Regions from separate parts of the Polaromonas sp. P4_H1 genome, predicted to be linked through region 3. Evidence: predicted binding sites of a transcription regulator. Region 3 holds the regulator's gene; each other region holds the start of a gene.
What was found. Region 3 encodes LexA, which represses DNA repair genes until DNA is damaged. Its sites were predicted from a motif close to ACTGTATNNNNATACAGT; they were not measured.
Positions count from the first base shown of each region.

Region 1: AC1DS5_RS06920 (PA0069 family radical SAM protein) is a predicted target of LexA. The motif match lies at 4,536-4,553, and genes of this name have one in related genera.
Region 2: imuA (translesion DNA synthesis-associated protein ImuA) is a predicted target of LexA. The motif match lies at 8,357-8,374, and genes of this name have one in related genera.

Region 1 covers NZ_JBFUKG010000003.1:306,845-317,331, forward strand. Annotated here, with positions in the region: gene AC1DS5_RS06895 (phosphoethanolamine transferase) at 1-510, shown strand, start outside; gene AC1DS5_RS06900 (transporter substrate-binding domain-containing protein) at 624-1,424, shown strand; gene AC1DS5_RS06905 (amino acid ABC transporter permease) at 1,540-2,208, shown strand; gene AC1DS5_RS06910 (L,D-transpeptidase family protein) at 2,205-2,735, opposite strand; gene AC1DS5_RS06915 (GNAT family N-acetyltransferase) at 2,795-3,235, opposite strand; gene AC1DS5_RS06920 (PA0069 family radical SAM protein) at 3,357-4,466, opposite strand; gene AC1DS5_RS06925 (hypothetical protein) at 4,637-4,903, shown strand; gene AC1DS5_RS06930 (DOPA 4,5-dioxygenase family protein) at 4,975-5,322, shown strand; gene AC1DS5_RS06935 (acyltransferase family protein) at 5,466-6,551, opposite strand; gene AC1DS5_RS06940 (NAD(P)H-dependent flavin oxidoreductase) at 6,588-7,541, opposite strand; gene AC1DS5_RS06945 (acyl-CoA dehydrogenase C-terminal domain-containing protein) at 7,683-9,473, opposite strand; gene AC1DS5_RS06950 (electron transfer flavoprotein subunit alpha/FixB family protein) at 9,585-10,487, opposite strand, start outside.
Region 2 covers NZ_JBFUKG010000002.1:22,949-33,435, forward strand. Annotated here, with positions in the region: gene AC1DS5_RS02950 (erythromycin esterase family protein) at 1-240, shown strand, start outside; gene AC1DS5_RS02955 (hybrid sensor histidine kinase/response regulator) at 626-2,332, shown strand; gene AC1DS5_RS02960 (response regulator) at 2,329-2,808, shown strand; gene AC1DS5_RS02965 (error-prone DNA polymerase) at 2,847-6,044, opposite strand; gene AC1DS5_RS02970 (Y-family DNA polymerase) at 6,054-7,538, opposite strand; gene imuA (translesion DNA synthesis-associated protein ImuA) at 7,498-8,319, opposite strand; gene AC1DS5_RS02980 (disulfide bond formation protein B) at 8,551-9,057, opposite strand; gene AC1DS5_RS02985 (nuclear transport factor 2 family protein) at 9,353-9,859, shown strand; gene AC1DS5_RS02990 (GNAT family N-acetyltransferase) at 10,053-10,487, shown strand, end outside.
Region 3 covers NZ_JBFUKG010000003.1:114,225-124,711, reverse strand. Annotated here, with positions in the region: gene AC1DS5_RS06015 (TRAP transporter substrate-binding protein) at 1-40, shown strand, start outside; gene AC1DS5_RS06010 (glutathione binding-like protein) at 67-771, opposite strand; gene AC1DS5_RS06005 (acyl-CoA dehydrogenase family protein) at 1,063-2,322, opposite strand; gene AC1DS5_RS06000 (phosphotransferase family protein) at 2,378-3,469, opposite strand; gene AC1DS5_RS05995 (Crp/Fnr family transcriptional regulator) at 3,474-4,199, opposite strand; gene AC1DS5_RS05990 (oxepin-CoA hydrolase, alternative type) at 4,496-5,275, opposite strand; gene AC1DS5_RS05985 (3-hydroxyacyl-CoA dehydrogenase) at 5,453-6,970, opposite strand; gene AC1DS5_RS05980 (D-2-hydroxyacid dehydrogenase family protein) at 7,207-8,214, opposite strand; gene AC1DS5_RS05975 (hypothetical protein) at 8,406-8,774, opposite strand; gene lexA (transcriptional repressor LexA) at 8,924-9,628, opposite strand; gene AC1DS5_RS05965 (asparaginase) at 9,788-10,487, shown strand, end outside.

The DNA of each region.
Region 1 (10,487 bases), 190 kb from region 3:
CAGCGTTCACCACCGGCCTTCAAAAAATTCTTGCCCGAATGCATTAACAACGCCCTGCAAAGCTGCGGACGCGATGAACTGATGAATGCCTATGACAACAGCGTTGTCTACGCCGACCATCTGCTTGGGTCCGCCATTCGGTGGCTCAAAACGCAGGAGGCGCACAACTCGCCCGCCATGCTGTATGTGGCCGACCACGGCGAGTCCCTGGGCGAAAACAACCTCTACCTGCACGGCATGCCCTACGGGATGGCGCCCGACGTGCAAAAGCGCGTGCCCTGGATCACCTGGCTGTCACCGGAATTCGAACAGCGCAGCAGTATCACCACAGCCTGCCTCAAGCAGCAGCTCGATGCGCCGGTGAGCCATGACAATTACTTTCACTCGGTGCTGGGCCTGATGAAGGTGCAGACCAGCGTCTACCAGCCCGCGCTCGATATCTATGCCGGCTGCGCCAACCGTGGTCCCGGCAGTGTGCACGCGCAGACGTTGCGCACTAACTCGTCCTGATTCGTCCTGACGAATCATCCTGGCGCGGCATAGGGTTTTTAGGCCAGCAGCAGCCGCTTGTTGCGCATTTATTTAATATTCATTTTCATCTCAACTAAAAATACATTATTCAAATGAAGAATATGAATATCCGCAAAGCGCTCGCCTCCACACTTCTTGTCACCTTGGCCCTGGGCGCCAGCATTGCCAGCGCCGCCGATTTGCTGGACACCGTGAAGCAGCGCGGCACGCTGAAAGTGGCGCTGGAAGGCACTTACCCGCCTTTCAACTACAAGGAAAACGACAAGCTCGCCGGTTTTGAAGTGGAGCTTGCCAATGCGCTGGCGCAAAAGCTCGGCGTCAAAGCCGAATTCACCACCAGCGAGTGGAGCGCCATCCTCGCAGGCTTGCAGGCCGGCAAATACGATGTGGTCATCAACCAGGTCGGGATCACCGACAAGCGCAAGGAAACCTTTGATTTCTCCGAGCCCTACACCATTTCCAGCCCGCAGCTGATCATCCGCAAGGACGAAAAGCGCGTCTTCAAGACGCTGGCTGACCTCAAGGGCAAAAAGCTCGGCTTGGGCCAGGGCACCAACTTTGCCGACATGGCCAAGAAGGTTGGCGACATCGACATCAAAACCTATCCCGGCGCGCAGGAATACCTGCAGGACCTGGCCTTGGGCCGCATCGACGCGGCGCTGAACGACAGCCTGCTGATTCCCTATATCGTCAAGCAGACCAAGCTGCCCCTCAAGCCCGGTGCGCCCGTGGGCGAGCTGGAGAAATCTGGCATTCCTTTCGTCAAGAACAACCCCAAGTTCAAGACCGCCATCGACAAGGCGCTGGCTGATCTGCAGGCAGACGGCAGCTTCGCCAAAATTTCGAACAAATGGTTTGACCGTGACGTGAGCAAACCACCCGTGGCCAAGTAAGCCCCTGCAAGATCCCATCAGAACCCAGTAACATTCATTCAGCGTGCGCTCCGAGCGCACCCAATGTCTGAAGCACCCCGGCATGATGCCGGGGTTTTTATTTGCGGAGACTGCCATGGACTTGACTGCTGTGACCCAGCTGCTGGGGGACGCTTTACCACTGATGCTCAAGGGCGCGGCATGGACGCTGCTGCTGGCCGTGGCGTCGGTTTTTTTTGGTGCCGTCATCGGCACCTTTGTGGCCATCACACGGCTGGCGAAGATGCCCGGCCTGGCGCAGTTTGCCGCGCTGTATGTCAGCTGCATGCGCGGCACGCCGCTGCTGGTGCAGCTGTTTGTGATTTACTTCGGCCTGCCCAGCATTGGTATCCAGTTCGACCCGATCACGGCGGGCATCCTGGGGTTGAGCCTCAACGTCGGCGCTTACCTGTCGGAAACGATTCGTGGGGCGATCAATGGTGTGGAGCACGGGCAGTGGAATGCCGCCCGCAGCCTGGGCCTCACACAGGCGCAAACGCTGCGCTACGTCATCGGCCCGCAAGCCCTGCGGCTGGCCGTTCCCAGCCTGTCCAACAGCCTGATCAGCCTGATCAAGGACACCTCGCTGGTCTCGGTGATTGCCGTGGGCGAACTGATGCTGGCCACCAAGGAAGTCATTGCCACCACCTTCCAGCCCTTCCCGCTGTACCTGGCGGCGGCTGCGATTTACTGGGCCATGAGCGCATCGTTTGAAACGCTGCAGAAAAAGCTGGAAGTGCGGCTGAACCGCAGCTACCTGCGCTAGCGTGGCGCCGGGGTGCCGGGCGGATCGGCATCAGCAGCCGGCCCGGCCTGAATCCATACCTCGGTGCCGGGCTCCACGAGGTCGAACAGTTCCATGATGTCCGCGTTTCTCATGCGCACGCAACCGTGAGACAAGGGCTCGCCCATGGGCAGGCCGTCCGGGCATCCGTGGATGTAGATGTACCGGCGCATGGTGTCGACCGCGCCAAAGCGGTTCTTGCCCGGCTCGCGGCCGCAGAGCCAGAGAATGCGGGTCAGGATCCAGTCCCTGTCCGGATTCGCCTCGGCCAGCCCTGCTGAAAACATCTCCCCCGTGGGTCTGCGTGCGACAAAAACTGTCCCTGCCTCGCAGCCCGCGCCTATCTTTGCCCGAATGACGTGAGCGCCCCGCGGCGTGCAGGCGCTGCCTTCCAGTTCGCCGGGGCCGTTCCTGGCGGTCGATACCGGATACGCGCGCACAAGCACACCGCCACAGTAGAGGCGCAGCGCCTGGTCGTGAAGGCTGACAAGGATTCGAAGGCTTTCCACGTGTCGTGTCACATCACAACCTGCGCAAGCTTGTCGGGGTGCTGCCCGGCAATGCGCTTTCAGGTTTCATTGAGCAAACCGTCCTTGAGCGCCTGTTCCTGGTTCGCAAAAATGGCCATGGCCGTCGCCATGCGCTTGAACCCGAGCTTGCGGTAAAACGGCTCCTTGCCGGGCACCGCGTACAGGATGACCTTCTTGTGGCCTTTGGAAAGCCGCACCAGCGCCGCAACCATCTCTTTGCCCAAGCCGGAACCCTGCCGCTCCGGCGCTACCGCGATGTCGCAGATGTAAGAGCAGTCCTTGCCGTCCGCCACGGCGCGGCCGGCGGCAATCAGCGTGCCGGCGTCATACACAAAGCACTTGAACATGCTGTTGGAAAACACGACCTGAAGGTCGGCCGGTTTCTTCTCGCCCAGAGGCGCCACCCGGTAAAGGTTGGAGAGCGCTTCCCAGTCCTCCCCATGCATGCCTTCCGATGAATACTTCCACTCGAGCGCCAAGGTGAACTCCTTTTACTTTCAAACGGTGGCGTGCCCTGCAGGCCAGGTCGGCCAAACGCACGCTGCTTTTTCAGACACTTTTTGGACTATAGCCCGCGCACCGAATTGCCGGCGCGCCGCCTCAAAACAGGCTGCCCTGCCCCGCCGCCCCCGGCGGCCTGAACTGGCTCAAATCCAGTTCAATGCGCTGGCGGTTAAAGCCCAGCCGGCTGCAGGTTTTCTCAAAACGCTGGCGTATCAGGTCGGCCCACAGGCCCGCACCCTTCATGCGCGAAGCGAAATCGCTGTCATAGTCCTTGCCGCCGCGCATCTCGTGAATGCGCGCCATGATGCGTGAGGCACGCTGTGGGTAGTGCAGCTCCAGCCACTCCTTGAAGATAGGCGCGACCTCCCATGGGAGGCGAATGACGGTGTAGAACGCGGTGCGCGCGCCCGCTTGCCAGGCGGCCGTGAGCACCTGCTCCATGTCGTCATTGACAAAGGGAATCTGCGGCGCCACGCTCACGCCCACCGGCACGCCTTCGGCGGCGAGCCTCTCGATGGTGCGCAGCCGGCGGTGTGGCGCTGCGGCGCGCGGCTCCAGCTTGCGTGCCAGTTCGCCGTCCAGCGTGGTGATGGTCACATAGACGGCAGCCAGCCGATCGGCCGCCATGGGCACGATCAAATCGAGGTCTCGTTCGACACCGCTGGATTTGGTGACCAGTGAAAACGGATGGCGCGCCTCCTGCAGGACTTCGATCACGCCTCGTGTGAGCCGCAGTTCGCGCTCCACGGGCTGGTAGCAGTCTGTCGCCGAACCGATGTTGAGCAGTTTGGGCACGTAGCTGCGTTTGCCGAGGTCGGCTCGCAGCACCGCGGCAATGTTGCGCTTGGCGATGATCTTCGTCTCAAAGTCCAGGCCGGGCGAAAGGTTGAGGTAGCTGTGCGTGGGCCGCGCATAGCAATAGACGCAGCCATGCTCGCAGCCCCGGTAGGGGTTCAGGCCGTAGTCGAAGAAGATGTCGGGAGAATCGTTGTGCGAAATGGCGCTGCGGGCGTCTTCCATCATCACTTCCGTCTCAATACGCGGAACCTCGCCGATCACATCGCCGGTTGCATCGCCTGTTGCATCTTGCAAGGTGCCCCAGCCATCGTCGTAGGCATCGCGCGCATTTTTCTCGAACCGGTGTGCAATGCGCGTGGCGCTGCCCCGGCCCTTGATGGCATGGAGGGGGATTTTGACCTCGGTCATGGGACTCAAACGGCCTGGCTGGCCGTGTTTTTGGCGTCAATAAACAAGCACTTGGGCAGCTGGATAAATACTGTATTTATGTACAGTATATTGAATTCTCTGCCAGCCGGCAAGCGGCCTGCAGCCCGCCTGGAGCGGTTTCATAATGCTGATTTGTACCGGAGGTTCACATGGCTCATGTACTGGCAAAACTGCGCGGCGCCCGGCTGGCGGATGTGAAGGCGCAGCTCGACAAGGATGCAGCCAGCCATGCCGAGCAGGGCATGTACCTGGAGCACCTGTGGCAAAACGCCGAAGATCCCGCCGAGGTTTTGTTTCTTTTTCAGGTGACGGACCTCGACCACTGCCGGCAACTCGTGAAAACAACCCACGCGCAGGCCCGGCAGCAAGATCCGGCTGCGCACCTGCCCGAGATGACCTTTCTGGCGGGCCTGTAAACCCCGCGGTCGCGGCGGGGAAAGCGGATGACAGGACAATTGCCCATGCATTCACTTTTTGGCCACCAACCATGACCAAGCGCCCCGAAAACGTCCACGACCGCTACCACGCCCATGTTTATTTTGGCCCCGCCACCGTGGCGCAGGCCCGAGCGCTGTGCGAGCAGGCAGGTGAGCTGTTCGGGGTGGCCGTCGGCCGTGTGCATGAACGTGAGATTGGACCGCACCCGCACTGGAGCTGCCAGCTGGCATTTGACCGTGTCCAGTTTGAGCGCCTGATCCCGTGGCTGGAGCAACACCGCAACGGGCTTGATGTGTTCGTGCATGGCGTCACGGGCGATAACCTGGCCGATCACACGACCCATGCCTCATGGCTGGGCGAGCCCTCTGAATTGAAGCTGGACATGTTCAGGCGTTGAGCGGAGAGCCGGAAATGCAATTGCTATTGATTTGACAGCGCTGCGGCCGATGCGAAAGACTGCGGTTTTTTATACGCTGCTGGCCCTCACCCCAACCCTCTCCCAAAGGGCGAGGGAGCGAGAAAAAGCCTCAGATGCGGGAGTTATGGTGAAAGGGGTCGCGCCTTGACCGCGCCGCGTGCAGGTAGCTGGCGGGATTCAACGCTTCTGTACAGCACCGCGCCCGCCAGCAGAGACAGCAGGAAAGCGATAAACAAGCCCAGCGTGTTGGCGATCAACTGGGTCGGCCAGAAATAATTCACCACGGCATTGACCAGCAGGCACACCGGGAAGTGAATCAGAAACACCGAGTACGAGATCTGGCCAAGCTGCAACAGCCAGCGGGGCTCCCGCCATTGCCGGGAAACAGCGCTTGTTTGCAGCCACACCAGGCCCAGCGCCACCACCAGCGCCAGGGCAATACGGCCCCTGAAATCAAGCAGCAAAGCCGCCACGCCGAGCAGGACAATGGCCAACAGCCACTGCGCCTGTTGGGCCTTGCCTGCCACCCGCGACGCCCAGAAAGCCAGCATGCCCAGGGCGTAAGAGCCGAGAAAATACAGCGCTGTGACGTCCAGCCCGGCGTGGCGGTTGAAGAAGAACAGCGACGCCGCTCCCAGCAACAGCATCAGGCCCACGCCGAGGTGCGCAGGCGTCTGCGACCAGCGCTGCTGCAGCCTGCGTGCAAAAGCGAACACCAGCACGCTGCTGACGAACAGCTGAAAATCGATCGCCACGTACCAGACACCCGCCGACAGGGCCTCCTGGCCCAGCACATCCTGCAGCAGCAGCACGTGGGCGACCACCTGCAGCAAACTCGGCGCAGCAGGCACAGACGGGTGCGCAAACCACGGCCGCACCAACGCGGCCACCAGCACGCACACAGCCAGCGCCACCAGATAGGGCGGCACCAGCCGGCGGTATCGGCGAAGCATCAGCCGGCCCGGTTGCGAGAAAACCGCGCTGCCCTCGGGTGCCAGCGAACTGGCAGCCAGAAAGCCGCCCACCACCAGGAACACCTGCACCGCCATGCGGCCATAGTCGTAAAGCCAGCCTATCAGGCCCGGCACCGCCGTGTGAACCACGTCCGACATCGGCCCATAAAAAGCCAGGTGGTGCCAGACGATCAGTGCGCAGGCAATGCCCTTGAGGGTATCAATACCGTGCAGACGCTGGTCGGTTGAACGCATGAAGGCCGGGATGAACGCCAGCGAGCGTGACGGGGACTAGAGCGCCAGCCGAATGCGCGCTTCTTCGTACTCGCGCTTGAGCTGGGCGACGAAACCGGCGGCGCTCTGCACTTTGCTGACCGGTCCGATGCCCTGGCCGCAACCCCAGATGTCCTTCCAGGCCTTGGACTTGTCGCCGCCAAAGTTCATCTTGCTCGCATCGCTCTCGGGCAGGTTCTCGGGGTCCATGCCCGCGGCGCGAATCGACGGGGCCAGGTAGTTGCCGTGCACGCCGGTAAAAAGGTTGCTGTAAATGATGTCGTCAGAATTGCCTTCGACGATCGCCTGCTTGTAGGCGTCGGAGGCCCGGGCTTCTTCCGTGGCGATAAACGCCGAACCGATGTACGCAAAATCGGCGCCCATGGCGCGCGCGGCCAGCACTGCGCCACCGGTGGAGATGGAGCCCGACAGCGCCAACGGGCCGTCAAACCACTGCCGAATTTCCTGGATCAGGGCGAACGGGCTCTTGACGCCCGCATGGCCACCGGCGCCGGCCGCCACGGCGATCAGGCCATCCGCACCTTTTTCAATCGCCTTGCGCGCATGCTTGTTGTTGATGATGTCGTGCAGCACCACGCCGCCGTAGCTGTGGGCTGCGGCGTTGATGTCTTCGCGCGCGCCCAGGCTGGTGATGTAGATGGGCACCTTGTACTTCACGCACAGCGCCATGTCGTGCTCCAGCCGGTCGTTGGACTTGTGCACGATCTGGTTGATGGCAAACGGCGCGGCGGGCTTGTCGGGATTCGCCTTGTTGTACGCCGCCAGGGTCTCGGTGATCTCGGCCAGCCAGTCCTCGAGCTGCGCGGCAGGACGTGCATTGAGCGCGGGCATGGCGCCGACCACGCCGGCCTTGCATTGCTCGATCACCAGCTTGGGGTTGCTGATGATGAACAGCGGCGAACCGATGATGGGCAGCGGCAGATTGTTCAGCGGCGCGGGGAGTCTGGACATGGCGTCTTTCAACAGGTCAGTGAAGCAGAAATATTAAAAAAACAGGTCTCTGGCCCATTGAAAACAGTCGAGAAACAGGCAAGAAACAGGCGCAGATAGCTATCACATTAATAGCGTGATAGCGTAATAGCGATTGAGGTTTTAAAACGCTTCCAGCGCCAGTGCAGTCACGCAGTCCGCACCTTCAACAATGCTGTCGCGCACACCGGGAGCCTTGGTCAGCAGGTGGTCGGCATAAAAACGGGCGGTGGTGATTTTGGCCTTCATGAAATCGGCGTCCACGCCCTGGGCAAGCTGCTCCTGGGCCACCAGCATCGAACGCGCCATCTGCCAGCCGGCCACCACATTGCCTGCCAGCATGAGGTAGGGAACGCTACCGGCAAAAACGGCGTTCGGGCTGGCCTTGGTGTTGCCCGCGACAAATTCGACCACATCCACAAATGCTTCCCGGGCGGCCTTCAGCCGTCTGGCCACCGCCACCGCATCGGCATTGCCCTGCCGGATCAGTTCGTTTTCGGTCGCTTCAATCTGCTTGGCAATCGCCTTGGCTGTCTGGCCGCCATCGCGGGATGTCTTGCGGCCCACCAGGTCGTTGGCCTGGATGGCCGTCGTGCCTTCGTAAATCGTCAGGATTTTTGCATCGCGCATGTATTGCGCAGCGCCGGTTTCTTCAATAAAACCCATGCCGCCGTGAACCTGTACGCCCAGCGACGTGACTTCCAGGCTCATCTCGGTGCTGTAGCCCTTGACCAGCGGCACCATAAATTCGTAGAAGGCCAGGTTTTGTTTGCGCACCTCGGCATCGGGATGGTGGTGTGATGCATCGTAGGCCGCTGCCGCGACCGAGGCCATGGCGCGGCACCCTTCGATGTAGCCGCGCATGGTCATCAGCATGCGTTTGACGTCGGGATGATGGATGATGGGCGCACTGGCTTTGATCGATCCGTCAACGGGGCGGCTCTGCACGCGCTCCCGGGCAAAGCTCACCGCCTTCTGGTAGGAACGCTCGGCCACGGCAATGCCCTGCATGCCAACGGCATAGCGCGCCGCATTCATCATGATGAACATGTACTCAAGCCCGCGGTTTTCTTCACCGACGAGGTAGCCGACGGCGCCGCCGTGGTCGCCATACTGCAGCACGGCCGTGGGCGATGCCTTGATGCCCAGCTTGTGCTCGATGCTGACGCAGTGCACATCGTTGCGCGCACCCAGGGAGCCGTCCTTGTTGACCAAAAACTTGGGCACGACAAAAAGGCTGATGCCCTTCACGCCTTCGGGTGCGCCGGTCACGCGCGCCAGCACCAGGTGCACGATGTTCTCGGCCATGTCGTGCTCACCATAGGTGATGAATATCTTGGTGCCGAACACCTTGTAGGTACCATCGGGCTGCGGTTCTGCGCGGCTGCGCACCATGGCGAGATCAGAGCCCGCCTGCGGCTCGGTCAGGTTCATGGTGCCGGTCCACTGTCCGCTGACCAGCTTTTCAAGATAGACCGCCTTCAAATCATCGGAGCCGGCCGTCAGCAGGGCTTCGATGGCGCCGTCACTGAGCAGCGGGCACAGGGCAAAACTCATGTTGGCCGAATTGAGCATCTCGCCACAGGCCGCGCCTATGGTCTTGGGCAGGCCCTGGCCGCCAAACTCGGCCGGATGCTGCAGGCCCTGCCAACCACCTTCCGCGTATTGTTTGAAGGCCTGCTTGAAGCCAGGGGTGGTGGTGACCACGCCATCTTTCCAGCTCGAAGGATTTTTGTCGCCCTCCCAGTTCAGCGGCGACAGCACGTCCTGGTTGAACTTGGCGCACTCTTCAAGCACCGCCTGCGCCGTCTCAAATCCGGCGTCTTCAAAGCCGGGAATTTGCGCGACCTGGTCGATGCGGGCCAGGTGCTTGATATCAAACAGCATGTCCTTAAGAGGGGCGATGTAGCTCATTTTTTGTCTCCGTTTTTTCCCCTTCCCCCGCTGGGGGAAGGTTGGGATGGGGGCCTGGCGCCGCACTGCCCCCACCCCTGCCCTCCCCCAGCGGGGGAGGGAGTTAAGGGGTCACAAAGCTGCAACCAGTTCCGGTACAGCGGTGAACAGGTCAGCCTCCAGCCCGTAATCAGCAACGCTGAAGATAGGCGCTTCCGGGTCCTTGTTGATGGCCACGATGACCTTGCTGTCCTTCATGCCGGCCAGGTGCTGGATGGCGCCCGAGATGCCGGCCGCGATGTACAACTGCGGCGCCACGATCTTGCCGGTCTGGCCCACTTGCCAGTCGTTGGGGGCATAGCCCGCATCGACCGCGGCGCGGCTGGCACCCAATGCGGCGCCCAGCTTGTCAGCCAGCGGCATCATGACTTCGTTGAACTTCTCGGCAGAACCCAGCGCACGGCCGCCCGACACGATGATCTTGGCGGCGGTCAGCTCGGGGCGGTCGCTCTTGGCGATCTCGGAGCCGACAAACGACGACTTGCCGCTGTCGGCCACGCCGGCCAGCGTTTCCACGGCGGCCGAGCCGCCCGTGGCCGCTGCCGCATCGAAGCCCGTAGTGCGCACGGTGATGACCTTGGTGGCGTCCAGGCTTTGCACAATGGCAATCGCATTGCCGGCATAGATGGGGCGCTCAAAGGTATCCACCGCATCGACCTTGGTGATGTCGGAAATCTGGCCAACGTCCAGCGTGGCGGCCACGCGGGGGGCGATGTTCTTGCCCGAGGCGGTGGCCGGAAACAGGATGTGCGAATAGCTGCCGGCGATGGCGACCACCTGCGCGGCCATGTTTTCCGCCAGGCCGTGCTCAAAGTGCACGCCATCGACGTGGATGACTTTGGCGACACCGGCTATTTTGGAGGCGGCCTGGGCTGCAGCTTCGGCACCCTTGCCGGCGACCAGCACATGCACCTCGCCACCACACTGGGCAGCGGCGGTCACGGTGTTGAGGGTGGCGGGCTTGATGCTGGCGTT
Region 2 (10,487 bases), on a different contig from region 3:
CTGGCGCTGCGTGACAACGCGGCTCTGCGCCCCCTGCTGGCGCCGCTGCGGCTGCAGCGGGCCATCGGCGTGATCTACCGGCCGGAAACGGAACGCCACAGCCACTACTTTCACACCCACCTGGCCAGCCAGTTTGATGCGGTGATCCACCTGGACGAGACCGGTGCGCTGGAGCCCCTGGACAAAGGCCCGGTCTGGAACACCGGTGAGGCGCCAGAAACCTTCCCCTCCGGTATCTAATGCCGGCGTTCAATCCCGGCGTTCGCCAGGGATCAACCAGGTATCAGTTCCTTCATCTGCCCCGGATTGTCGAGAATCGGGGTGTGGCCATCAACCGCATCTCAATAGCCGCCTGTCAGGCTTTTTAGGTCTTCCAGCCGGCGCGCCACCAGGTTGCGCGCCGGCCCATAAAAACCGCACCGCTCCTTACGGGGGCCTCATTTCGTTCGCCCGTGGTATCTTCGGGGCTTGGTATGTGCGCTGGCGCACGGACTTTTCACAGCGCATCTGTAAAACTTCCGGAGTCTTTAAAAGACTTCTCACCCTCCCCGGCCAGGATCCTGGACGCGCCGCCCCACAGTCGGCACTTCGCAGGATCGTCGTTACTTTTACAGAAACATGGCCCATGTCACCCATTTCAAGTCTGAGCGTTCTTGACGCCATTGCCAAAGCCGACGGCATTGAAGTCAAGCGCCAGGAAGCCCTGCTGAAAACCGGCGCACTGCAGACCGCCATTCTGACCAGCGAAAATTTCTCCATCATCGCGACCGACGAGAAAGGCATCATCCAGCTTTTCAACGTCGGCGCCGAGCGCATGCTGGGCTATATGGCGGCCGAAGTCGTCAACAAGATCAACCCCAGCGACATCCACGACCCGCAGGAAGTGATGGCGCGGGCCCAGGCGCTGAGCGTGGAGCTCGCCACCACCATCACGCCGGGCTTCGAGGCGCTGGCCTTCAAGGCCTCACGCGGCATTGAGGACATTTACGAGCTGACCTACATCTGCAAGGACGGCAGCCGCTTTCCGGCCATTGTGTCGATCACAGCCCTGCGTGACGATTTCGGCACCATCATCGGCTACCTGCTGATCGGCACCGACAACTCAGTGCGCAAGCAGGTCGAAGTGGCCTTGAAAGAAGCGATGGCGGTGGCCGAGAAGGCCAACCTCGCCAAATCGGATTTTCTGTCCAGCATGAGCCATGAGCTGCGCACGCCGCTCAGCGCCATCCTCGGCTTTGCGCAGCTGATCGAGTCCGGCATGCCGCAGCCCACGCCGTCGCAAAAGCGCAGCGTGGACCAGATCCTCCAGGCCGGCTGGTACCTGCTGGAGCTGATCAACGAAATCCTGGACCTGGCGCTGATCGAGTCCGGCAGGCTGTCGCTGTCGCTGGAGCCGGTGTCGCTGGCGGAAGTCATGCTCGAATGTGAAACCATGGTCGAATCGCAGGCCGCCAAGCGCGGCATCCGCGTGACTTTTCCGCAATTTTCCCTGCCCTGCTTCGTCAGCGCCGACCGTACACGGCTCAAGCAGGTGCTGATCAATTTACTGTCCAACGCGATCAAGTACAACACCAGCGGCGGAACGGTGGCGCTCAAATGCGTGAACGTTTCGCCCCAGCGCATACGCATCTGCGTGGAAGACACCGGCGAAGGCCTGAACCCGGCCAAAATTGCCCAGCTCTTCCAGCCCTTCAACCGCCTGGGCCAGGAAGCCAATACCGAACAAGGCACCGGCATCGGCCTCGTGATGACCAAGCGGCTGATCGAGCTGATGGGCGGCGTCATCGGCGTGGAAAGCATTGTCGGAAAAGGCAGCGTGTTCTGGATCGAAATGGACCTCACCGAGGAACGTGAGCTTCACCCGGAGCTGGCCAGCCTGGCGCCGGCCCTGCAAAGCCAGGTGCCGACGGATCCCCGCGCCCACACCCTGCTGTATGTGGAAGACAACCCGGCTAACCTGATGCTGGTGGAAGACCTCATCGCGCGCCGCTCCGACATACGCCTGCTGTCCGCCCGGGACGGCATCAGCGGCATCGCGATGGCCAAGGCCTCGCAGCCCGACATCATCCTGATGGACATCAACCTGCCGGGCATCAGCGGCATCAAGGCGGTGCAGGTTCTGTGCGCGGACCCCTTGACGGCGCATATTCCGGTGGTGGCGCTCAGCGCCAATGCCATGCCCCGCGACATTGCAAAGGGCATGGAGGCCGGCTTCTTCCGCTACCTCACCAAGCCCATCAAGATCAATGAATTCATGGACACCCTGGACCTGGCGCTGAAGTTTTCAAAAACAAAGTCCCCACGCCCTCCCGTGCCGGAGAAAACCTCATGAACACCGAATTCGACATCCTGAACGCCAGCATCCTGGTGGTAGACGACCAGGCCGCCAATGTGCAGCTGCTGGAGCAGTTTCTGAGCAACACCGGCTACACCCGCGTCCGCTCCACCATGGACCCGCTGGAGGTGGCCGGTCTGCACGCGGAGCACCGCTATGACCTGATCCTGCTGGACCTGAAGATGCCCGGCATGGACGGCTTCCAGGTGATGCAGGAGCTCAAGAAAAACACCAGCGACGACTACCTGCCCGTCATCGTCCTGACCGCGGAGCCGGGCCACAAGCTGCGCGCCCTGGAAGCCGGTGCCAAGGACTTCATCAGCAAGCCCTTTGACCTGGTTGAAGTCAAGACGCGCATCCACAACATGCTGGAAGTCCGTCTGCTGTATAAAAAACTGGACAACTACAGCAAGCTGCTGGAGCACGCCGTGCACCAGGGCACGGTCGAGATCGACGAAGCGCGAAGGAAGTAAACGCCTGGTTCTTGGCGGGGGGCCGGACGCCGGACGGCTCAATGAAAGTCGCGGCTGGAGGTGCCCAGCCGCCCCAGCAGCGGCGTGAGGTCTTCCAGCCGGTGCGCCACCAGGTTGCGCACCGCGCCATAGCCTTTGGCGGTGCCGCTTTCTTCACTGCGCTGCCACACCCCATACACCGCCAGCAGGCGGGCATGCAGCACCTCGGCGCGTTGCGCCTCCCGCAATGATTTCCACACGATCACGTTGACCGGGCCGGTCTCGTCTTCCAGCGTGACGAAGATGGTGCCATTGGCCGTTTGCGGCTGCTGGCGCACGGTGACGATGCCGCAGCCGGCCACCTCTTCGCCGTCGGGCAAGGCATTGAGCTCGCTGGCGCTCAGCAGGCCCCGGCGCGCCAGCCGTTCCCGCAGCAGCGCGACCGGGTGGCGCCGCAGCGTGAGGCCCGTGGCTTTGTAGTCGAACAGGATGTTTTCGCCCTCGGGCGTGTCGGGCAGCGCCAGCGGTGTTTCATGCGTGGGCACGGACTTGAGCAGCCGCGGCGCCGGTTTGATGGCCGAGGCGTCCCACACCTGCTGGCGCCGGTGGCCGGACAAGGGCAGCAAGGCATCGGCAGCGGCCAGCGCGTTGATTTCCAGCGTATTGAGCCGGGCGCGCGACACCAGGTCTTCGGTTGAGCTGAAAGCCGCCTGCGCCCGCGCCTCCACCAGACGAATGGCAGCGTCTTCGCGCAGGCCGGACACCAGGCGCAGGCCCAGGCGCACCGCCGGCTGCCCTGCATGGATGCCGGGATGGCGGGGCATGACATGCGCTGCCGCCGGCTCCAGCGTGCAGTCCCAGTGGCTGTGCATCACATCCACGGCGCGCACTTCCACGCCGTGCCGGATGGCGTCCTGCACCAGTTGTGAGGGCGAATAAAAGCCCATGGGCTGTGAATTGACCATGGCCGCCAGGAAGCAGGCCGGCTCGTGGCACTTGAGCCAGCAGCTCACGTAGACCAGCTTGGCAAAGCTGGCGGCGTGGCTCTCGGGAAAGCCGTAGTCGCCGAAGCCCAGGATCTGGCTGAAGATGCGCTCTGAAAATTCGGCGCTGTAGCCATTGTTGACCATGGCATTGACCAGGCGGCCATGAAAGCGATCCACCCCGCCCTTGCGCTTCCAGGCCGCCATGGAGCGGCGCAGGTCGTCGGCCTCACCGGGCGTGAAGTCGGCAGCGATCATGGCGATCTGCATCACCTGCTCCTGGAAGATCGGGATGCCCAGCGTGCGTTCCAGGGCCGGGTTGAGCGCCGGGTATTCAGGCTTGATATCGCCGCCCTTGCGGAGGATTTCGCGGTTTTTCAGGTAAGGGTGCACCATGCCGCCCTGGATGGGCCCCGGCCGGACGATGGCGACCTCCACCACCAGGTCGTAGTAATTGCGCGGCTGCAGGCGCGGCAGCATGGACATCTGCGCGCGGCTTTCGATCTGGAACACGCCCACCGTGTCGGCTTCGCAGATCATGTCGTAGGTTTGCGGGTCTTCCAGCGGGAGGGTGTGCATCTGATCATCGCGTTGCCGGGTTTCATTGACCAGGCTCAGGCAGCGTCTGATGGCCGACAGCATGCCCAGCGCCAGCACATCGACCTTGAGCAAACCCATCGCCTCCAGGTCGTCTTTGTCCCACTGGATGATGCGGCGGTCTTCCATCGAGGCGGGCTGCACCGGCACCAACCGCGTGAGCTTGCCCTGCGTGAGGACAAATCCGCCCACGTGCTGGCTGAGGTGGCGCGGAAAGCCGATCAGCTGGGCCGACAAATCCAGCCACTGCAGCACCGGCCCCGCCTGGCCCGCCAGGCCGGCTTGCCTGATTTTTTCTTCCAGCACCTCGCTGCCGTCAAACCAGAAATGCTCTTTGGCGAACTGGTCTATCAACCCGGGCGCCATCGCCAGCGCCTTTCCCACATCGCGAATCGCGCTGCGCGGCCGATAGCGGATGACGGTGGCGGCAATGGCGGCGCGGTCATGCCCGTACTTTTTGTAGATGTACTGGATGACCTCTTCGCGCCGCTCGTGCTCAAAGTCCACATCGATGTCAGGCGGTTCGCTGCGTTCGCGGCTGATGAAGCGCTCAAACAGCAGATTGCTTTCAACCGGGTTGACGGCCGTGACGCCCAGGCAGTAGCAGACCGCCGAATTGGCCGCCGAGCCGCGCCCCTGGCACAGGATTTTCTGCTCATTCGCAAAGCGCACGATGTCATGCACGGTGATGAAGAACATCTCGTATTCAAGCTCTTCGATCAGCGCCAGTTCAAACGCAAGCTGCGCCCCGATTTTCCGGGGAATACCGCGCGGATAGCGTGTGTGGGCCCCCTGCCAGGTCAGCCGCCTGAGCCAGCGTGCGGGCGTTTCGGCAGGCGGCACCATGTCTTCCCGGGGGTAGCGGTACAGGTTGCGGATCTCGTCGAGATTGAAGCTGCAGCGCGCCGCCACCTCCAGCGTGGCACGCAGCAGCGCGGCCGGGTAAATGCCGGCCAGCCGCATGCGCGGGCGCAGGTGCGCCTCGGCATTGGCCTGCAGCGCAAAGCCACATTCATGCACCGGCCTGCCCAGCTTGATGGCCGTCATCACGTCGTGCAGCGGCTTGCGCGAGCGCTTGTGCATCAGCACGTTGCCGGCCGCCACCAGGCGTATGCCGGTGTGCTCCGCAACCTCCTGCAGTTGCTGCAGGCGCAGCGCGTCGTCCAGGCCTTGCAGCAGTTCGACGGCCAGCCAGGCATTCGGGCCGAACAGTCCTTTGGCCCAGGCAGCGTGCGCGCCCAGCGCTTGCACATCGATGGCGTCGGGCAAAGGCGACAGCAGGATTTCGCAATCGGTCAGCCGTGAAAAATCCGTCTCACCCATCGCAACGCGGTAGCTGCCCTTCTTCACCTCGTCACCGGCACGGCGCGCTTCGGTGATGAATTCACACAGGTTGCCCCAGCCTGCCGCGTTGTGGGGCAGCACCACCAGCCTGAACGCATGGCCGGTCTGCACCAGAAACTCGGCCCCCGGCAGCAACTGCAGACCGAGCTCCCGGGTCACTTCATGCGCCCTCACGACACCGGCCACCGAGCATTCGTCAGTGATGGCCAGCGCCTTGTAGCCCAGCTTGAAAGCCCGCTCGGCCAGCTCCTGAGCATGCGAGGCGCCGCGCTGGAAGCTGAAATTGCTCAGCGCATGCAGTTCGGCGTAATCGGGCAGCACGTAGGCGGACATGCGTTCCTCTCAGGCAAAAAAACCGTGCAGGTACCAGGCGCGCTGTCGCGCGGCCTCGGGTGTGGCGCCCAGCCTCTCGCTGTAAATCCAGAGCAGGCCACCCTGCTGGCTGCGGTAAATGAAGTAGTCGCGAAGCGCCCACGGCTTTTCACTGAGGCCGGCGCCGCGGGCGGCGTCGCTGTCGGCCAACAGCCATTCGGCGGCCTCCAGCCGCTGCGGCCCCGTCAGGCGATGCAGCTTGCCCTGATAGACCGGGCTGTTGCCAACGGTGGCCAGTTTGAGCGGCTCGGGCAGCAACCAGGTCGGATACAAAGCTTCGGTCTTGATCTCCGGACCAGGGGTTTTTGAAGCATCTCTTGAACGTTTCAACCCTCCAGCCCGGACAGGATTTTTATGCGCAGCGATCGATTGAATCACCCCCCTGGCATGAACCCAGCGTTGCATCAGCTCCGGCCGATGGTCCGCGCAAGGCTGCCAGGCCTGCACCTGCGCATCGCCCAGGCGGGCGCTCAGCCGCTCGACCAGTTCCACCACGCTGTCACCCTGTTCGCGCGCCTCCATTAGCAGGCTGCCGGTGGCGGCGACCGAGTCGGCCAGCAACTCGGTGGCCAGTGACTGCAAGGTCAGGCTGTGCACCGGCGCCGGCAGCTTTTGCTGGGCCAGGTGCTCCGCCACCAGCCGCGCCACATGGCGAAGGTCTTGCGCGGGCTGGGCCGTGCGGATCTCCAGTTCGCCGGTCGGCGCCACGTCGCGGCGCTTGTCCAGGTGCCAGATGATTTTCAGGGCGCACAGCCCGCTCTGGCGCCCGAGCAGCCAGGCGTGCAGGTGAACCAGCAGCCGCTCCACACCCGCCATCAAAGCGGGGGCGTGAGTGACCAGTGCGTTGAGTTCCAGCTTTTCCTCAAAGTGCTCGGGCAGCACCTGCCACTCGTAGTTGTCGGGCGTGCTGCCGCGGGCGCGGTCCAGCGCCTCCAGCAACTCCGCGCCAAAGCGCCGGGCCACGCCGTCACGCGGCAGGCGCAGCAGGTCGTCCCAGTTGCGGCAGCCAATGCGCTCCAGCACGCCCAGATGCGGGCGGGCAGCCGTCAGGGTGTGCATGGGCAGGTCGGCCACGCGCTTTTTCACGGTATCAGTCTGAGTCTGGCCGTCTTGCAGCCGCAAACGGCCAAGCGCTATCAAGGACGTCGCGCCTTGCGCCCGTTTTACCTGGGCCTGCAACCCGTTTTCTTCAAAAAAAGCAGCCAAACGCTGCTCCAGCAGCTGCATCAGCCGCGCCAAGCCGCCAAAGAGGCGCAGGCTGCCCGTCACGTCCATCAGCACGGCCTCGTCCACCAGCGCCACACGCGGCGTAAAGCCCAGCGCCATGCTGGCCACCGCCCGTTGCACGGCAGCGGCGTCCAGTACCAACCGCTGCGCCGCAGCGGCGTCCAGCACCGGGGTGGCTGGGCCCGGCTCAATGGTGGTCGAGATGTGCAATGCGATCCAGCAGCGCATGGATGGGGCCCTGAGGTGAAGTGACAAGAGGCGACACCAGCGAAGGCAGCAGCATGAGCGCCGGAACGCCGGCTTCTTCCCGCTGGCGCCGCGCTCTTTCGCGGCTGGCGGCCAGCAGCGCCGCCAGCCGGGCCGGCCGGGTATCGAGCAGCACCGGCGCGGCCAACGGCGGGCCGCGGCGTTTGAGCACGCTGACCAGCAACTGGCCCGCCTCGTTCACCGCGCCTTCAACCAACAACCGCAGCGGCGCGGGCGACGACTCATGCTGCGCCCGCAGCGGCCTGAAAACAAACAGCAGCTTGTTGTGCGCATGGGCTGCAATCTGCAGGCGGCGCACATGCGCGCTGCGCGCATCGGGCAGCCAGGCCAGCACGCTGTGCACGTCGGCGCACTGCAAGGCTTCGCGTGTGGCCCACAGCAGCGACGGCGCGTCACCGGGCTTGCCGTGAATGCTGAGCAGGCGCTGCATATTCAATTGGCGCGCGCCCAGCGCCGGGCCAAAGGGCAGCCAGGGCGCGCCCGCCAGCACCGTCAACAAATCAGGCGCCGCCGCCTGCATGCAAGCCAAAGCCGGCGCGACCAAACCCCATTCGTGTTGCCCAGCCTGCGGCTGCAGCACCTCCACCAGCGCACCCTGCGGCCAGCCGCCGCCGGGCAACACATGGTTGAGCGCCGCATAGCCCGTGTCCACGGTCTGCAGGCTCGCGCTGCCCAGCTCGCCCGCGCGCCACACGTGGGCGAGGTCCGGCTCGGCGCGGGCCACAGGAATCGGTGAAAGCATGGGGTGGGCTCAATCAGGGGTGAAAATTCAATCAAATACTGTATTTATGTACAGTATATTGCCTGACTCATGCCCTGTGCAATTACCCCTTCGCCCGGCTCGGGCGTGTAACGCCCTGCCCGTTTAACAGACTGATCCCATTAACGAAAAACATGAAAACGAAAAGGGCCGGGGTAGTCGACCCGGCGCCCAAGGAGAAAGAGAAAGCGGGAAAGCGAAAAAGCGCCGCCCTCAGCGCTGGCGAGCCAGGCGGGTGATCAGGACCAGTCCCACCAAGGCAATCGCCACAAAGCACAGAAACGACCAGTTGGCAATCGACAGGCCCAGAAAGGTCCAGTCAATTTTGGTGCAGTCGCCACTGCCCTTGAAGATCATCGGAATCGCGCGCTTGAGCGGAAAGGTTTCGATCATTCCGTAAAAGTCACGGCCGCAGGAGGCAATCTCAGGCGGGTACCACTGCAGAAAACTCTGGCGGGCCGCCACAAAGGCGCCAAAGCCGGACAGCAGCACCAGCAAGCCCGAGCCCGTGATCAGCAGCCCCCTGCTTTTGGCTACCGCGGTGATACCTGCAACCACAGCCACCAGCACCAGCGCGTAGCGCTGCACGATGCACATGGGGCAAGGCTCCAGGCCAACGACATGCTGCAAGTACAAGCCAAAAGCCAGCAGGGCCACACAGGCCACGGACACCAGGGCCAGCACACGGCGTGGCATGGCGTCGAAATACGTCAAAAACATCGGGAACCCTCTTTTTGGATTGATTGTGAATTGTCCGATGGTTCGTGGGTTTGGGAGAGGATAAGTTCCCGGGCGAGGTGGCGTGCAACTTGTTCAGCCAAGGAAATCATGAAAAAATTCGGGACCACTTGGCCAGATTCATCGACCTCCCCACCTATACGGATCAACGAGCTCACCCAATAGCAGCAAACGACTTTCCTGAATTCTGCGCGACATGTTCTCCCGCCATGCGCCAGTTTTTCCGCAGTCTTGCGGGACAAATCAACGTCAGAGGACGTAACTCGGAGGTCACATCATGAACAAACGTCACCTGCTTCTTCTTGGCGTCTCTGTCTTGGCGCTTACCTTGCCGATCGCGGTGCATCCACAGCCTGGGCCCGCCACCGAGGAGCAGAAACTGCGCGAGGTATTGCGTAACTATGAACGAGCCTGGAATCTCCATGATGCCAATGCGTGGTCGTCATTCCTGACTGACGATATTTGGTTCACGCAGGCGAGGGACAGCTACGGCCGTCAAAAAGGTCGAGACAACGCAGTGGATTTGTTCAAGTCCAATTTTCTGGATTCAGAACTGGCCCAACAGGTTGTTCGGATACGGATGATGCCGGATGGTACGGCCACTGTCGCCATGAGTGAGGTGCTCTCGTACCTGCCCAAGACCGATGGCAAATACAAGACCGTATTTGAGAGTGACCCGGTAATCAGCCGATGGAGAAAGGAAGGGGGCACGTGGAAGATGTTTTTCTTCACATCACACAAAGGTTGGGCCCTCGACCAGTTGAAAAAGGACGGAGTTGAGTAGTCGGCAGCTTGCCAAGTCTGGTTTGGGGGGTTGGCAAAACCAATATACCGTCACATTTCATGCAGACCAGTGGACCAAGCTCATGACAGCAAACCATTTTTTCGAATTTTGCGCGCAATGCTATTCCGCAACGCCCTATGTTATTTCGCAGTTTTGCGGGATGTCTCAAAGTTAGGCGCCTCAGGAGACACCCATGAAACTCACAGTCGCGCCTCTCACACCCGAGCGCTGGCCTGACCTTGAAGCAATATTTGGTGCCAAAGGCTGTTCAATCGCTCGCGGTTGCTGGTGCATGGCTTACCGCCTCAGCGGGGCACGCGAACCGCCGCCTTCGGGAGTGACTCATGCACAAGCGAATCGTGCTGCGCTGAAAGCACTTGTCGATGCCGGCCATCCGCCAGGCCTCATCGGCTATCGAGGCAAGGTTCCAGTCGGCTGGGTGTCCATAGGCCCACGCGAGGAGTTTGCCAGGCTCAAGCGCTCGTCCGTGATGAAGCCTGTTGACGAACAACCCGTGTGGTCCATCGTCTGCTTTGTTGTACCCGCCGAGCACCGCGGCCAGGGCGTTGCGCAGGCGCTTCTCAAGGGAGCTGTTGCCTACGCCAAGGAGAACGGCGCCTCGCTGGTC
Region 3 (10,487 bases):
GGACCTCGTTCAGGCTACCCTGGACGCCGCCGTGCGATAAGGACGGCGGCCTCAGCGGCCCCGCAGTTACCGCTTTGCGTACTGTGTCTTGCCAAACAGGATGTCGCGTTCCTTGTCGCCCGTGAGCGGGCGGCGCAGGTCCGCCAACACCTGTACGCCGCGCTGTACGGCCGGGCGGGCGCTGACGAGGTCGAACCACTTTTTCAGGTGGGGGTAGTCGGCCCAGTCGATGCCATGGTTGGCCCAGTTGCGCAGCCAGGGGAAGATGGCCACATCGGCAATGGTGTACTGGTTGCAGGCGATGAATTTGCTGGTGGCCAGCTGCCTGTCCATCACGCCGTAGAGCCGCCTGGTTTCATTGGTGTAGCGGTTGACGGCGTAGTCGATCTTTTCGGGTGCGTACTGGCGAAAGTGGTGGGTCTGGCCGATCATGGGGCCCACGCTGCCCATCTGGAACATCAGCCATTGCAAAACCTGGAATTTGAGCCGGTCGCTTTTCGGCAGCAGCTTGCCGGTTTTGGCGGCCAGGTAGAGCAGGATGGCGCCGGACTCAAACAGTGAAATGGGCTTGCCGTCCGGGCCATCGGGGTCGACCAGTGCGGGAATCTTGTTGTTGGGGCTGAGGGCGAGAAAGTCCGGCTTGAACTGGTCGCCTTTGCCGATGTTGACCGGAAAGGCCTGCCAGTCACGGCCGAGGCGAAAGCCGCACTCCTCGAGCATGATATGGACTTTGTGGCCATTGGGAGTGGGCCATGAGTAAACGTTGATCATTGGTGTTTCCGTGTTTTCTTTGGTACCAGGGTGCCTGCTGCACTGTAAAAGAAAAGCAGAAATCCTGTTGGAGCGGCTCTGAAACATGCGGATGTCCTGCGGCGCGGATATTCGCTGCGTGGCCTGGAGGGGCGCTGTTTCTCAAATGGCCCTGAAACGGTCCTGAAACGCGAGCCGACATTTGGCGACATTTGCGCTCTGGACAGACATGGGCGCGCCGCGCAACACACAAATAAGCCGTCGGCAGCCATGGGCTGTATGGCGCCGGGCCCGTCAAAAACCCGAAGCGGCTCAGGCGCCGCGCGTCACCGGCATGTCGATGTCACCAGGCATCGCCAGATGTTTGGCCAGTTCCAGCTTGGCCAGGGATGCGCGGTGCACTTCGTCCGGCCCGTCGGCCAGGCGCAGTGTCCGCTGGTGCGCATAGGCGTAAGCCAGCGGGAAATCGTCCGACACGCCGCCGCCGCCATGCGCCTGGATGGCCCAGTCGATGATCTGGCAGGCCATGTTGGGCGCCACCACCTTGATCATGGCAATCTCGGCCTTGGCGACCTTGTTGCCCGCGGTGTCCATCATGAAGGCGGCCTTGAGCGTCAGCAGGCGGGCCTGCTCGATCATGCAGCGGGCTTCGGCAATGCGCTCTTCCCACACCGACTGGCGGGCGATCGGCTTGCCGAAGGCGGTGCGGGTGTTCAGGCGCTTGCACATCAACTCGAGCGCGCGCTCGGCAATCCCGATGCTGCGCATGCAGTGATGAATGCGTCCGGGGCCAAGCCGGCCCTGGGCGATTTCAAAGCCGCGGCCCTCGCCGAGCAGCAGGTTGGCGGCGGGCACGCGCACATTGGTCAATCGCACCTCCATATGCCCGTGCGGTGCGTCGTCGTAGCCAAAGACGGAGAGCGGGCGAATCACCGTGATGCCTGGTGTGCTGGCGGGCACCAGGATCATCGATTGCTGTTCATGGCGGCCGGCATCGGGGTTGGTCTTGCCCATGACGATGTAGATGGCGCAGCGCGGGTCGCCCGCGCCGGACGACCACCACTTGAGGCCGTTGAGAACATAGTCGTCGCCGTCGCGTTCAATGCGGCACTGGATGTTGGTGGCGTCGGACGAGGCGACCTCGGGTTCGGTCATCAGGAAGGCCGAGCGGATCTCGCCCTTGAGCAGCGGGTCCAGCCACTGGTCCTTGTTGGCTTCGGAGCCGTAGCGTGCAATGGTCTCCATGTTGCCGGTGTCGGGTGCCGAGCAGTTGAACACCTCGGCTGCAAACGGCACGCGGCCCATGATTTCGCACAGGGGCGCGTATTCGAGATTGGACAGGCCTTCAGGCGCGCGCGGGGAGTGCGGCAAAAACAGGTTCCAGAGGCCGGCGGCGCGTGCCTTGGGTTTGAGCTCTTCAATGATGGCCGTGGGAATCCAGGCGTTTCCCTTGGCCCGGTTTTCGGCGATTTCCCGAAAGAAGCGGGCTTCGTTCGGGTAGACATGCGCCTCCATGAACTTCAACAGGCGCGCCTGCAGTTCCTTGACCTTGGGGGTGTAGCTGAAATCCATGATGTCTCCTGCAGGGGGTGTTGGTGAGGGGGTAAAAAAATTGCCAGCGTCAGCGTCAGCGCTGGCTTTCAAGCGCAAAGCCCCAGGCCATTTTGGCCAACAGCGGTGCGCCCGCTGCCGAGCTGACCGCCTGCGCGCTGGAGGCGGTACCGGCTTCCACCCGTTTGGCAATGCCCTGCAAAATGGCGGCGAGGCGAAACAGGTTGTAGGCCAGGTAAAAGTTCCAGTCGGCCTTGAGGGCTTCGGGTGTGGCCAGGCCGGTGCGCTCGCAATAACGGCGGATGTATTCGGCTTCCGAAGGAATGCCCAGGCTGGCGACGTCCAGGCCGCCAATGCCGCGAAACGCGCCCGGTGGTATGTGCCAGGCCATGCAGTGGTAGCTGAAGTCTGCCAAGGGATGGCCCAGGGTGGACAGCTCCCAGTCGAGCACTGCCAGCACGCGCGGCTCGGTGGGATGAAACATCAGGTTGTCGAGCCGGAAGTCGCCGTGCACGATGGAGACCATGCTGTCATCGCGCGCGCCGGCAGGGATATTGGCTGGCAGCCACTGGATCAGCGAATCCATCTCGGGAATCGGTTGGGTAATGGAGGCAGCGTACTGCTTGCTCCAGCGGCCAATCTGGCGCTCAAAGTAGTTGCCGGGCTTGCCGTAATCGGCCAGGCCCCGTTCCGCAAACTTCACGGTGTGCAGGGCGGCGATCACGCGGTTCATCTCGTCATAGATCTCGCCGCGCTGGGCGTTGGTCATCCCGGGCAGGGACTGGTCCCAGAGGACCCGGCCCTCGACGAACTCCATCACATAAAAAGCCCGCCCGATCACGGACTCGTCTTCGCACAGGCAGTGCATTCTGGCGACGGGCACGTCGGTGCCCTGCAGACCCTGCATGACCTTGAATTCGCGCTCCACCGCGTGGGCCGACGGCAGCAGCCTGGCCACGGGGCCCGGTTTGGCCCGCATGACATAAGACCGCCCCGGTGTGATCAGCTTGTAGGTCGGGTTGGACTGGCCACCCTTGAATATCTCGACGGTCAGCGGTCCCTCGAAACCCTCGAGGTGCTGTTTCAGATAGGTGCTGAGGACGTCGATGTCAAAGACCTGCTGCCCGGAAACGGCCCGAGTGCCTACAAAATGATCGAAATTGCTCATGGGCTTATTTGTCCATATCGGCTTCGGAGATGCGCATCAGGGCTTCGCGGTTTCGCACCACCAGGCCCCCTGGCTCGATGCGGATGGCCTCCTCGCGCTCCATGGACTTGAGCTCCTGGTTGACGCGCTGGCGGGAGGCTCCCAGCAACTGGGCCAACTCCTCCTGGGCCAGCTGCAGGCCGATACGTATTTCCTGGCCGTCGGCCAGGCTGGGCACGCCGTAGCAGCGCACGAGGTGCAACAGCTGCTTGGCCAACCGGGCCCGCAGGGGCAGGGTGTTGAGGTCTTCCACCAGGCCGAAGAGCTGACGGAGGCGGCGTGCATGGAGCCGCAGCATGGCCTCGTAGAGCTCCACATGGGCCGCCAGAATTTTTCTGAAATCGGCCTTGGCCACGCACAGGATCGTGGTGTCGCCGTGCGCATACGCGTCGTGCGTGCGGCGGTCGCCGTCGAAAATCGCCACGTCGCCAAACCAGATGCCTGGCTCGACATAGGTCAGGGTGATCTGCTTGCCCGAGAGGGAGGTGGAGCTTACGCGCACGGCTCCCTTCGCGCAGGCAATCCATTCTTCCGGCGGATCGCCGCGGGCGGCAATCAGTTCGCCGTCTTTGTAGCGTTTGACGTAAGCGCATCGCAGGATGTCGTGCCTCAGGGACGGGGACAGTGATGAAAACCATCGACCACTGTTGATGGCCGCTCTTTCATCTATCGTAAGAATAGGATCGTCCATGGCCTGTCTTTTAAGTGACTAACAAGACCACCATTGTCACCCCAGGCACGCCCCTTGCGCCACCCCGCTGTCACCTCGGCGTCGCGGGGGGAACTCGCTGTTCTAACCTGTCACGCAGGCACGCCCGATGCGGCCGGGACTCCCGTAATCCCGGTGTGGCGGGGCGAGCGCGCTGCAGATGAGCCTCATCTTTTGGGCTATCGCTTCCCATGCAAAGCAAGTTCTGCCACTGCGCTTTGCCATCCGTCTGGCCATGCATTACCGTCACCGGTTGGCGGAGCAAAACCGGCGGCTCCTCAGCGGTACTGCGGTGTGCGCTTTTCCAGGAATGCGGCGATGCCCTCGCCGCCATTGCTGTGGTGCAGGTTGCGCACGAAATGGTCGCGCTCGCAGGCCAGTTGCTGGCTCAGGGTGTTTGAGGACGCCTCATTGATGAGCTCCTTGATGCTGGCCAGCGCATTGGGCGCGCGCGCATTGAGTTGCCCGGCCATCCTGAGCGCTTCACTCAGGGCGTCGCCCGCGGATGCGACCTTGTTCACCAGGCCAAAGTCATGCAGGCGCTGGGCGCTGATGCGTTCGCCGCCCATGAGCAGCTCGCTGGCAAGGGCGCGCGGCAGAGAGCGCGCCAGGCTCCAGCTGCCGCCACCGTCGGGAGACAGCCCGACCGTGCTGTAGGACATCACAAAGACAGCGTTGCTTGCGGCGACGACAAAGTCGCAGGCCAGTGCCAGCGAAAAGCCGGCCCCGGCCGCCGCACCTTCGACCGCTGCAATCACGGGCTTGGGATAGGTGCGGATCGAGTCAATCCAGTTGTGCAGCCCTTCGATGCTCTGGGCCTGGACCTCGGGTGCCTCGCGCCGGTTGGCCTGCAGGCGCTGCAGGTTGCCGCCCGCGCAGAAGATCGCGCCCTCGCCGGTGATGACCACGCTGCGGATGTCAGGATTGTTTTCGGCGGCGTTGAGCGCCTCAATGCCCGCCGCGTAAATGTCGGGACCCAGGGCATTCCTGAACTCCGGGTTGCTGATCGTCAGGATAAGGGTCTGGCCCTCACTGGTACCTTTGATTGCGCCTGCCATGTCAGTTCTTTCGGGGTGTTGAGTTGGCCACGAAGGCCGCAATTCGCAGGTCTGCCACCAGTGGGGGCCGCGGAACTGGCTTTGCCAGGCCGCAGGCGCCGCCCCCTGGAGGGGGGAAGGTGCTACACGAAGTGAGCATCCGAAGGGGGTGATTCATTCCCATCCGACGGGGGTGTTTCACTCCTCATGCATCAGGCTCAGGCCAATGGCGCCGCGGCGGCGCAGCCACGGGGAAGGGCGGTAGCGCTGGTCGCCGTAGACGGTTTGCATGTTGAACAGCACCTCCAGCACGTTGGTGGGCCCGTAGCGGTCGCCCATGGCGAGCGGCCCGAGCGGGTAGCCCAGCCCCAGCGTCACGGCAGTTTCAAGATCTTTCGGGCTGCAGATGCCTTGCTGGCAGATGTCGCTGGCAATGTTGACGATGGTGGCCACGACGCGCTGCGTGACAAATCCGCCGCTGTCCCGTATCACGCTCACCGCCTTGCCGTCCCGGGCGAACAGGGCATGGGCGGCGTCGCGCATGTCGGTACGGGTGGCCGGGTTGGTGGCCAGGACCCGCCGCCGGGTCGCCGCGTCATCAATCAGCATGTCTATACCCACGGTACGCGCCGGGTCCAGCCGCTCCACCACGGCCACCGTGGTGATGTCAAACCCCAGGGGCGCCACCACCACCAGGGCCTGGGGCGACGCGGACTGGCCCGTTTCGATTTTGGCGCCGAGATTTTTCAGCAATTGCAGCAATTCCGAGCGCCGGGATGCTCTGGGCGAAACCCAGACCGGCGGCATTTCTGCGACCTGGGGCACAGGTGCTTCGGCCGGAAGCTGCATGACACCGTCGGCATAACGGTAAAAACCTTCGCCGGTCTTGCGGCCAAGCATGCCGCCCGCCAGCCGTTGCGCCGTGATGACGCTGGGGCGGTAGCGCGCTTCCTCGTAGTACTGGTGGTAAATGGACTCCATCACGGGATGCGACACATCCAGCGCGGTCAGGTCCATCAACTCGAAGGGGCCCAGCTTGAAGCCGGCCTGGTCCCGCAGGATGCGGTCTATGGTGGCGAAATCAGCCACGCCTTCGCTGACGATGCGCAGCGCTTCGGTGCCATAGCCCCGCCCCGCATGGTTGACGATGAAGCCGGGAGTGTCCTGGGCCTGCACCGGCGTGTGCCCCATCTGGCGGGCATGGCTGGCCAATGCGCTGCACACGGCTGCATCGGTTTTGAGGCCGGCGATGACCTCCACCACCTTCATCAGCGGAACGGGATTGAAAAAGTGGTAGCCGGCGAAGCGTTCCGGGTGTTTGAGCGCGGCCGCAATGGCGGTCACGGACAGCGACGAGGTGTTGGTCGCAAGCACGGTATGCGCCGACACGATGGTCTCGAGTTCGGCGAATAGGGCTTTCTTGACGTCCAGCCGCTCCACAATGGCTTCCACAATCAGTTCGCAGTCCGCCAGATCGGCCAGCGTGCCGGCCGTCAGAAGGCTGGCCTTGTGGCTGGCCGCAGCGGTGGTTTCCATCCGGCCTTTTTCCACCAGCTTGTCCCACTGCGCGCAGATGGCCTCCCGCGCCTTTTCCGCCGCGCCCGCCTGGTTGTCCATCAACTTGACGACGCTCCCGGCTTGCGTGGCAATCTGGGCAATGCCACGGCCCATGGCACCTGTGCCAACAATGCCAACGGTTTTGTAAATTGGTTTCATGGAAAAGGATTATTACGCAGGCGCAAACGACAGGACTGTGCCGCAATCCTGCTCGCGAGAAGATGCCCGGCTGCGACTGCCTCTGGCATGCGCCGGTGGCACAGCCGCAGGATATCTTGAGGGAGAAACCCGGGCAACAGAAAAAAAGCGGATTCCGGCTGAGGCTGGAGGCCATTGAATCCGGCCTCCCGTGCCAGCGTTGGCCCAGTGCTGGCAGTACCCGGCATCAGGGCAAATCAGCGGCGCACTTGCAGGGCACCGGGGTTGACGATGTTTGTCGGCGTTCCCTTGATGAAGTTCACGACATTGTCAAAGGCCGCCCCGAAATACATTTCATAACTGTCTTGCTCCACGTAGCCGATATGGGGTGTGCAGATACAGTTTTCCAGGCGCAGCAGTGCGTGGCCTTGCAAAATCGGTTCGGACTCAAAGACATCGACAGCCGCCAGTCCGGGGCGTCCGCGGTTGAGCGCGGCAATCAGGGCCTCAGGCTCGATCAACTCGGCCCGCGAGGTATTGACCAGCAAGGCAGTTGATTTCATGCGTGACAAATCTTCGAGGGTCACGATGCCGCGTGTTTCATCATGCAGACGCAGATGCAAACTGAGCACGTCGCTTTGCTCAAAAAATTCGGCTTTGCTGTCGGCAATTTCAAAACCGTCAGCCTGCGCCCGTTCGCGCGATGCTTCCCGCCCCCAGACGATCACTCGCATGCCAAACGCCCGGCCATAGCCGGCGATGATTTGTCCGATCTTGCCGTAGCTCCACACCCCCAGTGTCTTGCCCTTGAGAACTGAGCCAATGCCAAAATTGGGCGGCATGGAGGCGGCCTTGAGGCCGGCTTGCTGCCAGGCGCCGTGCTTCAGGTGTGATACGTAGTGGGGAATGCGGCGCATCGCAGCCATCACCAGTGCCCAGGTCAACTCGGCAGGTGCGGTCGGTGACCCAATGCCTTCCGCCACCGCAATGCCGCGCTCGGTGCAGGCTGCAATATCAATATGGCTGCCAACGCGGCCGGTCTGGGCAATCAGCTTGAGTTTGGGCAGTTTTTCAATTACCTGCCTGTTCAGCTGCGTCCGTTCGCGAATCAGCACGATTACATCGGCATCCTTGAGTCGGACGGACAGCTGGCCTATGCCTTTGACCGTGTTGGTGTAGACCTTGGCAGGGTATGCATCCAGTTTGGCCGCGCAGTTCAGTTTTCGCACGGCATCCTGATAGTCATCGAGGATCACAATATTCATGCCGATATTGTGCCTGCAAGATTTTTCTTCCCTCCGAACCGTGGCGCCTGAAAGCCGTCAACTTGTATCGGAAGGAAACCTGTTCCCCATGCCCCTGCAGTTCAGGGGCCGATGAGTGCGCGGCGCCACGGTGCCACGGTGCCGTGGGCTAACGGCCGTGGCAGGCTCAAAGTGTCAAAGGCGCACCGGCTTTACTGGACTGCGGTCTCACGTTGAGCCATGCGCTCGAGTTCTGCACAGACGTCAGACATGCGACCGGATATGACCATGCGGCCAGCGCAAGCGGGGCCGACGGCCGCGTCAAACTCGCGCACCACCTTCAAGCGGCTGGTGGCGGAGGTTTTTGCTGCCGCGGCATGTGCGGCGGCCGCGCACCGCCGGGAGGGAGTGCTGCCAGGCTTGAAGGGCACGGCCAGCTGATGGGGTGTGCGCCGGGTGCGGGCCGGGGCGGAAAACGGGTCTGAAGCGGACTGCGCAGGCACAAACCACGCCGCCAGGGCCTGCATGGGGGCAAGCAAAACCGAGAATACGGGTGAATTTGAAAAACTGACGATTCCCATGATGAACTCCTGAATTAGAGAGGCTTGCGCCCCAATGTTTACAGGCAGGATTTCGGGCTGGCTAAATCGCCAGTGGGGCCGCAACGCCAGGGTGTTGGCCAATCAATGACCAAACGCCCGCCACCTGTCGTGCGACCAGAAAGGGTTGTCTAGATGAGCATGGTGTTGCGGATCAAACCAACCGCGAGGCCCTCGAGCTCGAAGGGTTCGCCGGGCTCGACCACAATGGTTTTGAAATCCGGGTTCTCAGGCAACAATTCAATCAGATGCTTGGTGCGCCGAAAACGCTTGACCGTCACTTCGTCGCCGATACGGGCCACGACAATTTGGCCGTTCCTGGCTTCCTTGGCCTGTTTGACGGCCAGCAGATCGCCGTCCATGATGCCGGCATCCCGCATGCTCATGCCGCGCACCTTGAGCAGGTAATCAGGTTGTCGCTGAAACAGGCTGCTTTCAAAATAATAGGTCTGCTCGATGTGTTCCTGCGCGAGAATCGGGCTGCCAGCAGCAACCCGCCCCACCAGAGGCAGGGCGAGTTGGGCCAGGCTTTGCAACGGCAGGGAAAACTGTTTGACTCTGGACTCATGGATGGAGCGCAAGGTGTCGCTGCGCAGGCGTATGCCGCGCGAAGTGCCGCTGACCAGTTCAATCACGCCTTTGCGGGCCAGGGCTTGCAGGTGCTCTTCAGCGGCGTTGGCGGATTTGAAGCCCAATTCGTTGGCGATTTCGGCGCGGGTTGGCGGAGCGCCGGTGCGGGCGATGGCACTCTGGATCAATTCCAGGATTTGCTGCTGCCGAGCTGTGAGCTTGGGACCTTCGGAGGATAAATGCGGAAATTCGTTCAGGATGCTCATGACCGGGACTCCTTGATTCGTCAGCCTGGATTGGGTTGGATGCACCGGCCCGCTGAGGGATGACCGCGTACCTTGCCTTGTATTTACCTGTTTTAATATCCAGTACCTGTATTTTCATCCAGTTTTTCAAAGAACGCAAGTCCCCTTCTTATCCTTCTTATGAATCGTCAAACCATTGTGATTTTGGGTACCGGCGGCACGATTGCCGGCCGGGCCGCGACCGCCTCGGACAACATCGGCTACACCGCCGCAGAGGTTGGTATTGATCGGCTGGTGGCGGCGATTCCCGGGCTGGCCGAAGCCGGCCCTGTGGTCACCGAGCAGGTTGCGCAGCTCGATAGCAAGGACATGAGCTTTGCCGTGTGGGCGAAGCTGGCCGGGCGCGTCAACCACTTTCTGGCGCAGCCTGATGTCGAGGGGATCGTCATTGTCCACGGCACCGACACGCTGGAAGAAACCGCGTATTTTTTACAGGCGGTGTGCAGCCCCGCCAAGCCGGTGGTGCTGACTTGCGCCATGCGTCCGGCCACGGCCCTGGTACCGGACGGCCCGCAGAACATGCTGGATGCCGTGGCCGTGGCCCGCCACGCCGGCGCCAGGGGCGTGGTGGCCGTATGCGCTGGCACCATCCATACAGCGCGGGACGTGCAGAAGGTGCATCCCTACCGGCTGGACGCCTTCAGTTCGGGCGATGCGGGCCCGCTGGGCTATGTCGAAGAAGGGCGCCTGAGGTTATTGAGGAGTTGGCCTGAAGCTGACGAAAACCGGGCGCCGGACACCCTGAAAATAATAGCGGCCCTGGGCAGCGGGGCTGACTGGCCGCATGTTGAGATCGTCATGAGCCATGCCGGTGCCAGTG